Regions from separate parts of the Streptococcus gingivalis genome, predicted to be linked through region 2. Evidence: predicted binding sites of a transcription regulator. Region 2 holds the regulator's gene; the other holds the start of a gene.

Region 1 (7,765 bases), on a different contig from region 2:
CGTGGGTAGAACCACATAGGCCTCCTTGCTCAAGTCCTCAGCAATGGCTGAATGGAGATAGGTCGCAACCACCACGCGCTCATAGAGACTGACCTGTGGGAATTGACCCGCAAATCCTGCGATCATCCCTGCCAAGGTATCTCCCATACCCCCTGTTGCTTGATAGGGACCACCAACATCTAGCTGATAGCCCTCTTCTTGCCCACTTGTCCAAATGCGGGTGTGAGGCCCTTTTTCTACAATGACAGTCCCTTGAGGAAAGTTCTGTACTGCTCTTCGACTCTTGTCTTTAGTCTGGCTTGCAAGATCAATCCCTGACAGTTTTTCCCATTCTTTTTGATGAGGGGTAAAGACCAACTGAGCTTCTGGCAGGTCAAACTGAGAGGCTGTAAAAAGACTGATAGCTCCTCCATCTAATATCAAGACCTGCTGGCTAGAGACTTGTTCAAAAATCATGTGCAAGATTGCTTGGTTTTCTCTTGCTTCCTTTAAGCCCGGTCCTACGAGAATCACGCTAGCTTTTTGGAGCTGCTCACAAAGGAGTTCGTGATCTGCCAAATCAAAGCCCATAGCTTCAGGAAGATGGCTATGAAGGGCTGTCAGATTATCAGGATCTGTTGCTACAGTAACCAGCCCCGCACCACTATGAACCGCAGCAAGCGCCGCCATAATGATGGCTCCCCCATAGGGGTAAGTCCCCCCAATCAAGAGCAGGCGACCAAAATCTCCCTTATAAGAATTCACCTCTCGCTTTGCAATGACACGTTGGATCTCTTCTTTCTGAACTGTTTTCATACCTTCCTCATTTCTAGCGAAAAAGGAGAAGCCACGACTCCCCCTCCATCTTTTATTTTCCTCTGAATTCTGCGAAGACTTGCAAGATCTTAGCAGCCACAGCTTGTGGTTGATTTTGTTTGGCTACCAATTGATCATCCGCATAAGGCTGAAGGGCTGGAAAATCACCAATCTGAACTGCATAAAGAGCTTTTTCAAAGAGCTCGATATCATTTTGATCATTGCCAAAAGCCACGAAATTCTCTCCACAGAGTTCTTCTACGGTTGTCGCTTTATGCGTGTCTGCTGGATTGAGATAGATGCATTTTTCATGCGCATGATAGCGGATATGGGCCTTGTCTGTCTTTTCAATCCGCTCGATGATCTCATCCACGAGCTCCTCATGGCCACCCATATAGATCACGACCTTAATCGGATCTGTCAGCTCCTCTAAAGACCGATACTGGGCTTTCTTGAGGGGATCTACATTCGCAACAAAAGGAATCTTTTCCAAAATCTGTCCGCTATAATCAAAGGTATCATCCACAAAAAATGGTAGATTGTAATGGCGACAAAAGCCAAGGACTTCCCGATACACATCCTTGTCCAATTGTTCCTCATATACCAATTGCCCCTGGCGATAGGCCAATCCACCATTTAAGCCTATCACGAGTTGCTGACTCAATGGATCTCCTAAAAGGCCCAAGCAGTCCCGGTAAGAACGTGCAGAAGCAAAGGCAACTTCATGACCAAATTCTTCTGCTCTCAATAAGACCTGTTTGATTTCATCATCGATTGTGACACCATCGAATGAAAGGGTTCCATCTAAATCAAATACAAACTTCATCTTGTTCACACTTTCATTTTTTTAAGGCACGAACAGCTGCTTCGTAGGTCTGCTCCATCAGCATTGTGACGGTCATAGGCCCAACCCCTCCTGGTACCGGAGTAATATGACTGGCCAAAGGGGCAACGGAGTCAAAATCGACATCCCCACACAATTTGCCATTCTCATCGCGATTCATTCCGACGTCAATAACGACGGCACCTTCTTTCACGAAGTCTGCTGTTACAAATTTCGCACGACCGATCGCAACAACCAAGATATCTGCTCTTCTAGCAATTTTAGGCAGATGATGGGTCCGGGAATGGGTCAAGGTTACCGTCGCATTTTTGGCGAGGAGCAACTGCGCCATTGGTTTTCCAACGATATTGGAACGACCAATCACGACTGCTCGCTTCCCTTCTAGATCAATCCCGTACTCTTTGAACATCTCCATGATGCCAGCGGGGGTCGATGGCACCATAATAGGATTTCCAGCCCACAAGCGCCCCATATTCAATGGATGAAAGCCATCCACATCTTTTGCCGGGTCAATCGCTAAAAGGACTGCATCCGCATCGATATGCTTAGGCAGTGGCAACTGCACCAAAATCCCATGCCAAAGGGGATCCTGATTGTAGTGTTCGATCACTTCTAATAATTCAGCTTGGCTGATGCTTTCAGGAAGTCGTCTCACTTCACTCCGAAAGCCTGCCGCAATAGCAGAACGCTCTTTATTTCTTACATAGATTTTGCTAGCTGGATTATCTCCTACCACGATGACAACGAGGCCAGGCACAACTCCTGTCTCTTCTTTTAATCGTGCTGTTTTCTCTGCAATCTCACCCTGTAATTTTGTAGCGAGCGCCTTCCCATCAATGAGTGTCGTCATATCAATTCTCTTTCTAGTCAAGTAATGAAAATAGTCCTCTCTATTATAGCAGATTTCAACTCTCAAACCTAACTGTTCCTAATTAGAATTTCTTATAGACGAAAACTATAGCCAGATGGACAAAAAATGAGCTTGAGACCACCCCAAACTCATCCACACAGCTGCTTAGTAAAGCAATTCATAAATTTCCATTGCAATTAAATCAATGCTATCAAATGTATAGGTTTCACGCGCTTCAACATCACGAAGTGTAAAGGTTGAACCTTCTTCTTCATTGTGGTTGTAGGCTACTTCAGCGACAACAACACCGTCACGTTCAAAATTACGTTTTAAGTTTCCACCGTCTTTTGTCATCGTCTCCAAACGGTTGATAATCCGTACTAAATGTGATTCCATTTTATTTCTCCTCTTTACTTTCTACTCTCCTATTTTATCATAAAAGAGAAAGCTCTTCCAATAAAAATTCACATTTTTCCATTGATTTGCTTTCTTCAGTATTCCTAAGCGACATTTCGTAGCAAATTCTTGCAAACTTCTAGAATACTGATATAATGAAACTATAAATCTTTGACTATTTTTGACCTTTTAAAAATAGGCTCGTCTCTTGATGGAAGACCATCAAAAACCTACTGTGAGGTATGTATATGCTTTGTCAAAATTGTAAAATAAATGAATCAACCATCCATTTATATACAAATGTAAATGGACGTCAGCAGCAAGTAGACCTCTGTCAAAATTGCTATAAAATTATGAAAACAGACCCAAATAACAGCTTTTTGAAAGGCATGACCCAACGGAGCCAACTGACTGGAGATCCCTTCGAAGATTTCTTCAATAACCTTGGAAACTTCCAAAGTCCACAAGAACCTCAAACACCTCCAACTCAATCTGGAGGCAGTTATGGAGGTGGCGGTTACGGCCAAAACAATAACCGTAGCGGCAATCAAGACCCACGTCAAGCTCGCCCTCAAAAGCCTAAAGGACTATTAGAAGAATTCGGTATCAATGTCACAGAAATTGCCCGCAAAGGGGATATTGACCCTGTCATCGGCCGTGATGAAGAAATTATCCGTGTCATCGAAATTCTCAACCGTCGAACCAAGAACAATCCGGTTCTGATCGGAGAACCTGGGGTCGGAAAAACTGCCGTTGTGGAAGGCTTGGCCCAAAAAATCGTCGACGGAGACGTTCCTCATAAATTGCAAGGAAAAGAAGTCATCCGCCTGGACGTCGTTAGCCTCGTTCAAGGCACAGGTATTCGTGGTCAATTCGAAGAACGCATGCAAAAATTAATGGATGAAATTCGTCAACGTGAAGATGTGATTCTTTTCATCGATGAAATCCATGAAATTGTTGGCGCAGGATCTGCTGGCGAAGGCAATATGGACGCTGGAAATATCCTCAAACCAGCCTTGGCGCGTGGAGAACTCCAATTAGTCGGTGCTACTACCCTCAATGAATACCGTATCATTGAAAAAGATGCAGCCTTGGAACGTCGGATGCAGCCCGTTAAGGTCGATGAGCCAACGGTTGAAGAAACCATCACCATCCTCAAGGGCATCCAGAAAAAATACGAAGACTACCACCACGTCCACTATACAGACGGGGCCATCGAAGCGGCAGCTATTCTTTCAAACCGCTACATCCAAGATCGCTTCCTGCCAGACAAGGCCATTGATTTGTTGGATGAAGCGGGATCTAAGATGAACCTGACCCTAAACTTTGTGGATCCAAAAGTGATCGACCAGCGCTTGATTGAAGCGGAAAACCTCAAAGCCCAAGCGACACGCGAAGAAGACTTTGAAAAAGCAGCCTACTTCCGCGACCAAATCGCGAAATACAAGGAAATGCAAGGTCAACATGTCACCGATCAGGAAACCCCTGTCATCAGCGAAAAAACGATTGAACACATCGTTGAACAAAAGACCAATATTCCTGTTGGTGATTTGAAAGAAAAAGAACAGTCTCAATTGATCAATCTGGCTTCTGATTTGAAAGCCCATGTGATCGGTCAAGATGATGCTGTTGATAAAATTGCGAAAGCCATTCGACGCAATCGTGTCGGCCTAGGATCGCCTAACCGTCCAATCGGAAGCTTCCTCTTTGTCGGACCAACCGGTGTCGGGAAGACCGAATTGTCTAAACAATTGGCGATCGAGCTCTTTGGCTCTTCAGATAATATGATCCGCTTTGATATGAGCGAATACATGGAAAAACATAGCGTAGCGAAACTAGTCGGAGCTCCTCCGGGCTATGTTGGCTACGATGAAGCTGGACAACTAACGGAAAAGGTTCGTCGCAATCCATACTCCCTCGTGTTGTTGGATGAAGTGGAAAAAGCCCATCCAGATGTCATGCACATGTTCTTGCAAGTCTTGGATGATGGCCGTTTGACAGATGGTCAAGGCCGTACCGTCAGCTTCAAAGATACCATTATCATCATGACCTCTAATGCTGGAACCGGCAAAGCTGAGGCCAATGTTGGTTTTGGAGCGGCTCGAGAAGGACGCACCAACTCTGTACTTGGAGAACTCGGTAACTTCTTTAGTCCCGAATTCATGAACCGTTTTGATGGCATCATTGAATTCCAACCTCTATCAAAAGAAAATCTGCTTCAAATCGTTACCCTCATGCTCGATGAAGTCAATCAACGTCTCGCACAAAATGAGATTCATCTGGACGTGACAGAGAAGGTCAAAGAAAAATTGGTCGATCTGGGATACGATCCAAAAATGGGGGCCCGCCCACTCCGTCGTACCATCCAAGACCATATCGAAGATGCCATTACCGATTATTACCTGGAACATCCAAGTGAAAAACAACTCAAAGCCGTCTTGACCAGCAATGGGAAAATCTCTATCAAGTCTGCTCACAAACCAGTTGAACAGACTTCAGAATCATAATCAGTAAATGTACATTCAGAGACTGGGACAGAAATCGGTAATTCGTTAGAATTCGATTTCGTCGTCCCACCTCCGCACAGTTGAGTAGGGCTGTAAAAGCTGATGAAATCAGCGTAGTAGAGCCCACTCAACCACTGCGTCTTGCTCGACAATCCAAAAATAATTGAGAGGCTAGGACTTTTGTCCCAGTCTCTTTCTTTTTTTCCTCCAGATTTTTGCTAAAAAATATGTTATAATAATGAAAAAATAAGAAAAGAGAAAACCATGACCATTCCTAGTTTTGGTGATAAGAAACAAGACGTGACCTACGTCAATCGCTATGGTGTCTACGCTGTTATTCCCAATAAGGACCAGGATCAGATCATCCTCGTTCAAGCTCCTAATGGAGCCTGGTTCTTGCCCGGCGGGGAAATCGAGGCAGGTGAAGATCACTTGCAAGCTCTGAAACGGGAACTGATCGAAGAATTAGGTTTTACCGCTGTTTTAGGACAATACTATGGCCAAGCAGATGAGTATTTCTATTCCAGTCATCGCGACACCTACTACTACAATCCTGCCTATATTTATGAAGTAGTGGATTATACAGAGGCTCAAAAACCACTGGAAGATTTTAACAATCTTGCTTGGTTTCCTGTAGATGAAGCCATTGAAAAACTCAAACGTGGCAGTCACAAATGGGGCATTGAACAGTGGAAAAATACCCACAAAAAATAAAGGGATTCTTTCACAAAAAATAAAAAAGTGCTATAATAAATGAAGATAGAGGTTAGGAGGAACTCATATGAAGCTCATTAATACCACAAATAGTCATGCTGCACTGGTCAAAAGCCAACTTGCCAGCACTGACGCCTTGCTTGTCGAGGTTTATTCCGCGGGCAATACTGATGTCGTTTTTACACAGGCCCCAACCCACTATGAATTATTGATCAGTAACAAACACCGAGCTATTCGTGAAACTGAAGTAGAAAAAATTCGTGAGTTCTTTTTAAAACGTAAGATTGATCTTCAAATCATTGACCAATCCGCTATTAAAACCCTCTACTCCGATAAACTAATTGAAATTTCCTTTCCAATTACAAAGTAAGGCCAATTTGCCTTACTTTTTTTATTTCCTTAATGGATGAACCTCTACACCATTCTAGCTATTAAAAAAGAAGTTCCTTTATGGAACTTCTTTTAATGGCTTTTATTTAGCTTCAAATACTTCTGCGACTGCGTCCGCAAAGTTCTCTTCGACGATGCGTGCACAGTGATCACAGATGGTTGCGTGGTAGTGGCGTTCAGTCGTTGTTGGATCGATGCGACGGCAACGGTCACAAACTTCACCAGTGGCACGTTCAACTGTGAAGGCTACATCTTCAAAGGCCACTGCACCTTCTGGAGCTGAGCCTTCTGCGATGGTCAATTCAGAAACAATCAAGAGTTGAGCAACATTGCTATCAACAGCTCCAAGAAGTGTTTTCACAACTTCATTTGGATAAACAGTCAAGTGAGCTTCAAGTGATTTACCAATCACTTTTTCATTCCGCGCTTCTTCCAAGGCTTTTTGAGCTTGACCACGGAAGTCCATGAAGGCTGACCAAGTATCCAAGATTTCTTCTTGGTTGGCAAACGTTTCTGCTTCTGGCAATTCTGACAATTGAACGAAGTCTTCTGTTTCAAACTCAAGATAGGACCAGATTTCTTCAGCAGTGTGAGGAAGAATTGGCGTCAAGAGTTTCGTGATTTTTACAAGGATATCATAGAAGACTGTTTGCATTTGACGGCGTTCGAGGGATTTAGCTCCTTCGATGTAAACAACATCCTTGGCAAAATCCAGGTAGAAGGCAGACAAATCAACGTTGATAAAGTTAACAAGCGCCTTGTAGATCGTCAAGAACTCAAAGTTTTCATAAGCATCACGGATAGTCTTGACAAGCTGGTTAAAGCGAATCGTCATGTACTTGTCCACTGAACGAAGATCGTCGTAAGCAACTGTATCCTCAGCCGGGTTAAAGTCAGAAGTGTTGGCAATCAAGAAACGAAGAGTATTCCGGATCTTACGGTAAGTCTCAGACACTTGGCTCAAGATATCCATTGAGATACGCACGTCATTACTTGAATCTACACTGGTTACCCAGAGACGCAAGATTTCAGCACCAAATTGCTTTTCAACATCGCTTGGAGCAATGGTATTTCCAAGAGATTTAGACATCTTCTCACCTTTCCCATCCAAAGCAAAACCTTGAGACAAGATTTGTTTGTATGGTGCGACACCATGGTTCGCCACAGAAGTGATCAGAGATGAGTTGAACCAACCACGGTATTGGTCTGAACCTTCTAGGTAAAGATCAGCTGGGTATTTGAGTTCTGGACGGTTAACCACAACCCCAT
Region 2 (7,765 bases):
CTTATTATTTCTATCCAGAGCATCTGGATACCGATCAGTGGATCAAAACCCTGAAAGACGCGGGCTTCAAACGAACCATCATGGTCGTCAAGCACCACGATGGCTTCCTCTTGTACCCATCCAAATACACCGACCATACCATTGCTAAAAGCGGTTGGAAGGATGGAAAAGGCGATGTTCTAGCTGAGGTTTCTGCTTCTGCCAGCAAGTATGACATGGACATGGGGGTCTACCTCTCGCCTTGGGATGCTCACAGCCCACTCTACCATGTGGATACAGAGGACCAATACAATGAATACTATCTCAACCAGCTTAAGGAAATCCTTGAAGATCCAAAATATGGTAACAAGGGCAAGTTCGTAGAAGTCTGGATGGATGGAGCGCGTGGCGATGGGGCTCAAAAGGTCACCTATACCTTTGACAAGTGGTTTGAAGCCATTCGCAAGGCCCAAGGGGATATTGCCATCTTCTCAGCTGAGCCGACCAATGTTCGTTGGATTGGAAATGAAAAGGGGATTGCCGGAGATCCGGTTTGGCAAAAGGTCAATCCAGATAAGATCCGCAACAATCCATCCAATAGCTACCTCAATCACGGGGATCCGGAAGGGAAGCAATACTCAGTGGGAGAAGCCGATGTCTCTATTCGCTCCGGCTGGTTCTACCATGACAACCAAGAGCCTAAGTCCTTGCGCGAATTGATGGACATTTACTTCAAATCGGTCGGCCGTGGAACTCCACTCTTGCTCAATATTCCACCTAACCAAGACGGAAAATTTGCGGATGCCGATGTGGCCCGTTTGAAAGAATTTCGTCAGACCTTGGACCAACTCTACAGTGTGAACTATGCGGCAGGAGCTTTGGTAGAAGCTGACTCGACACGACGCAATCCGCTCTACAAGGCCAGCCATTTGACAGATGGCGATGAAAAGACCAGTTGGGCACCTGCAGATGATGCTAAGACCGGCTCTTTTGTCCTCGATCTTGGAAAAGAACAGCATTTTGATGTGGTAGAGCTTAAAGAAACCATCGAGAAAGGCCAACGGATTTCTGGTTTCACCATTGATGTGGCTGTGAATGGCCAATGGGTTCCATATGGGGCTGGCTCAACCGTAGGATATCGCCGATTGATCAAAGGGCAACCAGTTGATAGTCGTTATATCCGGGTGTCCATCACCGATGCCCAAGCTACTCCAATCTTGAACGGAGTCTCTGTCTATAAGACACCCGCTAGCATTGAAGAAACCGATGGCTATCCGCTTGGTTTGACTTATCATTCTGACCGGGCAGCAGAGCGGGCCAATGGCCAATGGAATGAAGAGGGAGAAGGTGTTCGAGGGACCTCTATGTGGACCAAGGAAAAAGGGGCTTCGGTGACCTATCAGTTTGAAGGCACCAAGGCCTATGTGGTCGCAACTGTCGACCCTGGTCATGGGGAAATGGATATCTATGTCGATGGCCAAAAGCTAGCGACGGTCAATACCCAAAGCCCAAGCCGCAAACGCAGCCAAAAGGTCTATGAAACACCGGACTTGGCAGCAGGATCCCACACCTTGACCTTGGTCAATAGCAAGGGAGATGCGATCGCAACGGAAGGGATTTATGCCCTCAATAACCAAGAAAAGGGTCTCTTTGAGTTTGCTCAGCCAACCCTAGCCGTTAAGAAAGGCGACCCAGCGCAAGTTGTCGTCAAGAGAAAAGGTGGCTCTAAAGGAAGTGCCAGTCTCAAATTAATCACAGAACCAGGAACAGGGGTTCATGGCAAGGTCTACAAAGATACCAACGTCACCCTTGAGTTCGCAGATGGCGAGACAGAAAAAACAGTCCAAGTTCCAACCCTTGATTTTGCAGGAAAAGCGACCGACGTCTATGACTTTAAGGTCAAATTGCTCCATCCGGATCAAGGAAGCCTTGTCGGCTTTATTCCAGAACTGACAGTTCAAGTGATGAATGAAGACCAGTTGCCAGAAAATCGCAAAGAAGTGGATGACCAAGATCCGAAACTGCATTACAGTGAGGGTTGGCACCATGAGACAGACAATCCAAACTTCTCAAATGGCACAGAATCTTGGTCGAGCTTTAACCAAGTGACCGATGAAGAAGGCAAGAAACACATTGAAGTGACCATTACCTTTAAGGGCACCGGCGTGGAGGTCCGAGGAGTGGTTGATCCAAGTCATGGTCTCTACAGCGTCACTTTGGATGGAAAAGAAATGGCCTTCGAAGAAGGTCGGGGCCATGATTATGAGATCGACGGCGATCATTATTTCAGTGGCTATGGAGACCAACGCAAGCTCGACCAGAGTTTGGTCAATCTGCAAGGCCTAGCAAAAGGCTACCACCAGCTACGCTTGCACTTAGATCCAGCCCTCAATGATCCTCAGTCATCTCGAGCCATCCAGGTAGACCGATTTATCCTCTCAGGGAAAGATAGCCAGTTGCTCAGTCAAGAAGAGCTGCAACAGATCATCAGAGAAGGAGTAGAAAAGATCAAGGCTACCTCTCTCGATCGTTTGAAAGCAGACCTCAAACCGAAGGTTCAAGGACAATTGACGGACTTGACTCAGTTGTTGAATCAAGAGCAACCAGATTTGGTTGCTGCAGCTAATCAAGTGGAAGCCCTTGAAACCATCTTAGAAGATGCTCGCAATTATGAACCCCTGACGCAGACACGACCAGATCAAGGTGTTCGGGATCTGATTCTTGAAAAGCCAGAACTTCTCATCGAAGCGGAGGAGATTCCATTTGAGAGTCAAACGCGTGAGAACAAGGACTTGACCAAGGGTGAGAGCCGGATCCTTCAAGCAGGGAAGGTCGGACGCCGGTTGAAATTGATCGAAGTCCGACAAGAAGAAGGCAAAGAAATTCGGACAGAAGTCGATGCCTTTGTCGAAGTGGAGGCCCAGGACCAGATCACAGAAGTCGGAACGAAGGAAGCGGAAGAAAGTCCGTTGATAGCTGATATGCCGACTCCAACCACTCCTGTAACTCCAAGTAAGGTGCAACCAGAAGTTATGACTCTTTCTCAAGCTGAAGACAAAAAAGAAAAAGAAAGACCGGTTCTCTTGCAACCGAAAACCCCAGAAGCAGTTTCTGTTTCGACTTCAGACCATCCGGAAAAAGAAGATGTTGAAAGTCCTTCTCTACAATCGGAAGGAAAACTTCCTCAAACCGGTACAAAAGAAGGTGGTTTCTTTGCTTGGTTAGGCCTTCTTGGTCTAGGTTTCTTGGGTGGAGGCGCCAAATTCGCTCGTCGCAAAGAGTAGTTCCTTCTTCGCATAAGAGGTTAGTTCTCACTAGCCTCTTTTGTTTTGCCTTCTTAAGAGATTCCTATTTCCATGGAGTCTTTGCTTTATTTACAGCCGTAAAAATTGTATAATAGTCAAATAAGGTCAATGATGAGAAGGAACACTCCAAGGCCATTTTTTATGGGCCAAAGAGCAGAGCATCCATCTAGAAAAAAACAAGCCAGAAAGGAGCATCATGGCAAATAAGAACACATCTGATAGCATTGAAGCTTATATCAAGGCCTTGCTGGCTCAAGCTGGCATGGCAGAGCTCAAAAGAAGTGAGTTAGCCGATGTCTTTCAGGTTGTACCCAGTCAGATTAACTATGTCATTAAGACTCGCTTTACCGAGAGTCGAGGCTATATTGTAGAGAGCAAGCGGGGTGGTGGGGGCTATATCCGCATTGGCAAGGTCCAGTTTTCAGATCACCATCAGATGCTCCAAGACTTGGCAGCCAATATTGGAGAGACCATCAGCCAGCAGGTCTTTAATGATATCCTCCAGATGCTCTATGAAGAAAAATTATTGACAAAACGTGAGACTCAGCTCTTGCTTGCGACGACCTCCGATGAGGTCCTAGGTCGAGATGCTCTCATCCTACGAGCAACGATGCTGAAAAAAATCATTCAACAAGTAGATAGAAAAGGAAATACCGACTAGATGAACTATTCAACAGCACTGTTAGAAAGTATAGAAGCGGCCCAAATACTAGCAGGCCACTATCAGGGGCATACCTTAGATACTTGGCATCTCCTGACGGCTATGGCCAATAATCCCTATAGCGTGGCAGGTTCTGTACTGAACGATTATCCTATGCAGATCGATGAGTTTCAGGATGCAGCGGAGCATATCACAGGCCAAGCTTTTCAAAGCGACAATCGGTATGAAATCTTCCCATTTTCTTATCGGATGGAAGCCATTATGAAACACGCAAGAGAGATTGCCCAGGTCCTTCATGCCAAGACCTTGGGAACAGAGCATGTGCTCCTCTCTCTTCTAGCAGACCGTGGGACCTTGGCGAGCCAAGTCATGGAGTTTGCTGGCTTTGCCTTTACAGAGCAAGACAAGGGAGTTCCTATTGCCTCCCTTCGAAAGAATCTTGAGGACAAGGCAGGTTGGGACAAGAATGATATCAAAGCCATTCGGAGTCTCTATCGAGCCCAAAACCCTAACCGCCAAACCATGGGAAATATGATGGGCATGCCCCCAAGCACCAGTGGAGGTCTTGAAGATTATACCCGTGATTTGACAGAAATGGCGCGTGCAGGCCAGCTTGAGCCTGTGATCGGCCGGGATGCAGAGATTTCACGCATGATCCAAATCCTCAGCCGCAAGACGAAGAACAATCCTGTATTGGTGGGAGAAGCAGGGGTCGGAAAAACCGCCCTTGCATTAGGTCTGGCCCAGCGTGTCGCTAGTGGCAATGTTCCAGCTGAAATCGCGCAAATGCGTGTCCTTGAATTGGATCTTATGAATGTCGTTGCAGGGACGCGCTTCCGTGGGGACTTCGAAGAACGGATGAACAATATCATCCAGGACATCGAAGAAGACGGTCACGTGATTCTCTTTATCGATGAACTGCATACCATTATGGGGTCAGGATCCGGTATTGATTCGACCTTAGACGCAGCCAATATTCTAAAACCAGCCCTGGCACGGGGAACCTTGCGTACAGTTGGAGCAACGACTCAAGATGAGTACCAAAAGCATATCGAAAAAGACGCAGCCCTCTCTCGACGTTTTGCGAAAGTCACCATTGAAGAGCCAAGTGTTGCAGATAGCATCCAAATTCTCCAAGGCTTGAAAGAGACCTATCAGGACCACCATCATGTGACCATTACCGATGAAGCGATCGAAACAGCTGTCAAATATGCCCACCGCTATTTGACCAGTCGTCAATTGCCAGATTCAGCCATTGATCTCTTGGATGAAGCGGCAGCTACTGTACAAAACCGCGATTCCAACGGTCACGTAAAAGAAGAGTTGACCGCCTTAGACCGGGCTTTGATGGATGGCAAGTGGAAGAAAGCAGCCCAGCTCTTAGAAGTAGAGGCCGCTCCCATTGTCTACAAAAAAGAAGTCACTGACCAAGATGTCTTGGTGACTTTGAGCCAATTATCTGGTATTCCAACTCAAAAACTGACTCAAACCGATGCCAAGAAGTACCTAAACTTAGAAGCAGAATTGCACAAGCGCGTGATTGGTCAAGACCAAGCGGTTTCGAGTATCAGTCGGGCTATTCGACGCAATCAATCAGGTATCCGTAGCAATAAACGTCCGATCGGTTCTTTCATGTTCCTAGGACCTACCGGTGTCGGAAAAACAGAGTTAGCCAAAGCTTTGGCAGAAGTTCTGTTTGATGATGAATCGGCCCTCATCCGTTTTGATATGAGTGAGTACATGGAAAAATTCGCGGCGAGTCGCCTCAACGGAGCTCCTCCAGGCTATGTGGGCTACGAAGAAGGAGGCGAGTTGACCGAGAAAGTCCGCAACAAACCATATTCAGTTCTCTTATTTGATGAGGTGGAAAAAGCCCACCCAGATATTTTCAATGTCCTTTTGCAAGTCTTGGATGACGGAGTCTTAACCGATAGCAAAGGCCGGAAGATCGACTTCTCCAATACCATCATCATCATGACCTCAAACCTGGGAGCAACAGCCCTTCGGGATGATAAGACAGTTGGCTTTGGTGCTAAAGATATCCGCTTTGACCAAGCCAATATGGAAAAACGCATGTTTGAAGAGTTGAAGAAGACCTATCGTCCAGAGTTTATCAACCGGATTGATGAAAAGGTGGTCTTCCATAGTCTCTCAAGCGAGGACATGCAGCAGGTAGTGAAAGTCATGGTCAAACCGCTCATCGCGACCTTGGCAGAACAAGGCATGACCCTCAAATTCCAGCCTTCAGCGCTCAAGTTGCTAGCAACCAAAGGGTACGATCCAGAAATGGGAGCTCGCCCACTGCGTCGTGTCTTGCAGACCGAAGTGGAAGATCAACTAGCAGAGCTATTGCTGAAAGGCCAAGCCCAAGAAGGACAAACGATCAAGGTTGGAACGACAGCCGGAACGATCAAGTTTGAGATTGTCTAGGAGGATGTCATGACGCTTCAGCGATTAACCCGTATTTCGCTTTTGGCGGCCCTTTGTGTCGCTCTACGTCAGGCTTTTGCCCCTTTCCCAAATGTCCAACCTATTTCTGCCATCTTTTTTCTCTTGGTGATATTTGAAGGGTATAGCTTTGCTTTTCTTGTGATGATGATCACCATGTTTGTCTCCGCCTTTTTCCTGGGGATGAGCCTGATTGTGTTCTTTCAGATTGTCGCCTTTGGCTGTTTGATGCTCATTTGGCGCATCAGTTACAAGTGGTTGCCCTTTGTCCTTCAGATCCTTTTTGTGGGCCTACTGTCCTTTGCTTATGGGGTCTTGATCGATAGTGTTTATGCCTTGATATACCATATTCCTTGGTGGACCTATGCTTTGGTCAATGGTTTTAGTTTTAACCTTGCCCATGCTCTGTCGACGATCATTTTCTATCCCATTATCTATCAAATCTTTAGGAGATTTTATGTTGAAAAAAACCATTTCTAGCTTGATGACCTTACTTGCAGCTCTTCTTTTAGCGAGTTGCGCTTCGTCTCATAGCACAAACCATCAAACAAGTGCTTCTAGCACAGAAGTTGCCAAGAAAAACGAAATTTCGATTACGATTAGCGTGACGCCAGAAGGTCAAAAAGCGCAATCGAAAACCTTGAAAGTAGCAGAAGAGAGCAACCTCATGAAAGTGCTCAAAGCCAACTACAAGATTGAAGAAAAAAATGGCATGATCACCTCGATTGACGGTCACAGCCAAGATGAAGCCAAAGGTCTTTACTGGATGTACAAGATCAATGGCGAAATGGCTCCAAAAGGTGCTGCAGAAACCACCGTTAAAAAAGGGGACAAGATCGAATTCTATCAAGAAGTGTATAAATAAGAAAAGCTGGACAGTATGTCCGGCTTTTTTTGCAAAGTTTAGGAACTTACCTAAAATTTCTTTCAAATTAGAAAAATATTTGAGAAACTATTGACAGCCTCATATAACAGTGTTACAATAACGTTACAAAATATTACAAATGTTACAAAAAGAGGTTCTGTTATGAAAAACAAAAAAATCATTTCCCTAGCAGCCCTAGCTTTGACAGCTAGTCTTTTCCTAGGAGCTTGTGGCGGGAATAAAGAAGAAAAAACTTCAGAAGCAAGTAGTTCAAAGACCAGTCTGGTTAAACAAACCAGCTCTTCTTCTAAGAAAAAAGTGATCACTAGTAAAGATCCCATTGCCTCTTCATCCTCTGATAGCAAATCAGAAGAAAGTCATACCGTTGGTAGCAAAAATAACCAAGCTGCAGCTAGTCAAACACCTGCTCCAGCTAAAGAAGCGACACCAGCAGCACCCGTAACAAAAGAAGTAGCCACTCCAGCAACACCAGCGAAAGCAAAATTG

The links. Region 2 encodes CtsR, which represses protease genes until heat stress. Its sites were predicted from a motif close to TTGGTCAAAAAAGGTCAAANA; they were not measured.
Region 1: the regulator CtsR is predicted to act here: its motif matches at 3,054-3,074, upstream of SM122_RS04360 (ATP-dependent Clp protease ATP-binding subunit).

Annotation. Positions count from the first base shown of each region.
Region 1 is NZ_JAYKTO010000001.1:889,784-897,548, forward strand. It holds gene SM122_RS04340 (NAD(P)H-hydrate dehydratase) at 1-795, opposite strand, end outside; gene SM122_RS04345 (HAD-IIB family hydrolase) at 848-1,621, opposite strand; gene SM122_RS04350 (bifunctional methylenetetrahydrofolate dehydrogenase/methenyltetrahydrofolate cyclohydrolase) at 1,635-2,489, opposite strand; gene SM122_RS04355 (DUF1797 family protein) at 2,655-2,885, opposite strand; gene SM122_RS04360 (ATP-dependent Clp protease ATP-binding subunit) at 3,134-5,392, shown strand; gene SM122_RS04365 (NUDIX hydrolase) at 5,657-6,106, shown strand; gene SM122_RS04370 (DUF1827 family protein) at 6,174-6,476, shown strand; gene ileS (isoleucine--tRNA ligase) at 6,579-7,765, opposite strand, start outside.
Region 2 is NZ_JAYKTO010000002.1:111,087-118,851, reverse strand. It holds gene SM122_RS06870 (alpha-L-fucosidase) at 1-3,263, shown strand, start outside; gene SM122_RS06865 (CtsR family transcriptional regulator) at 3,481-3,945, shown strand; gene SM122_RS06860 (ATP-dependent Clp protease ATP-binding subunit) at 3,946-6,375, shown strand; gene SM122_RS06855 (hypothetical protein) at 6,385-6,873, shown strand; gene SM122_RS06850 (DUF4430 domain-containing protein) at 6,851-7,258, shown strand; gene SM122_RS06845 (hypothetical protein) at 7,421-7,765, shown strand, end outside.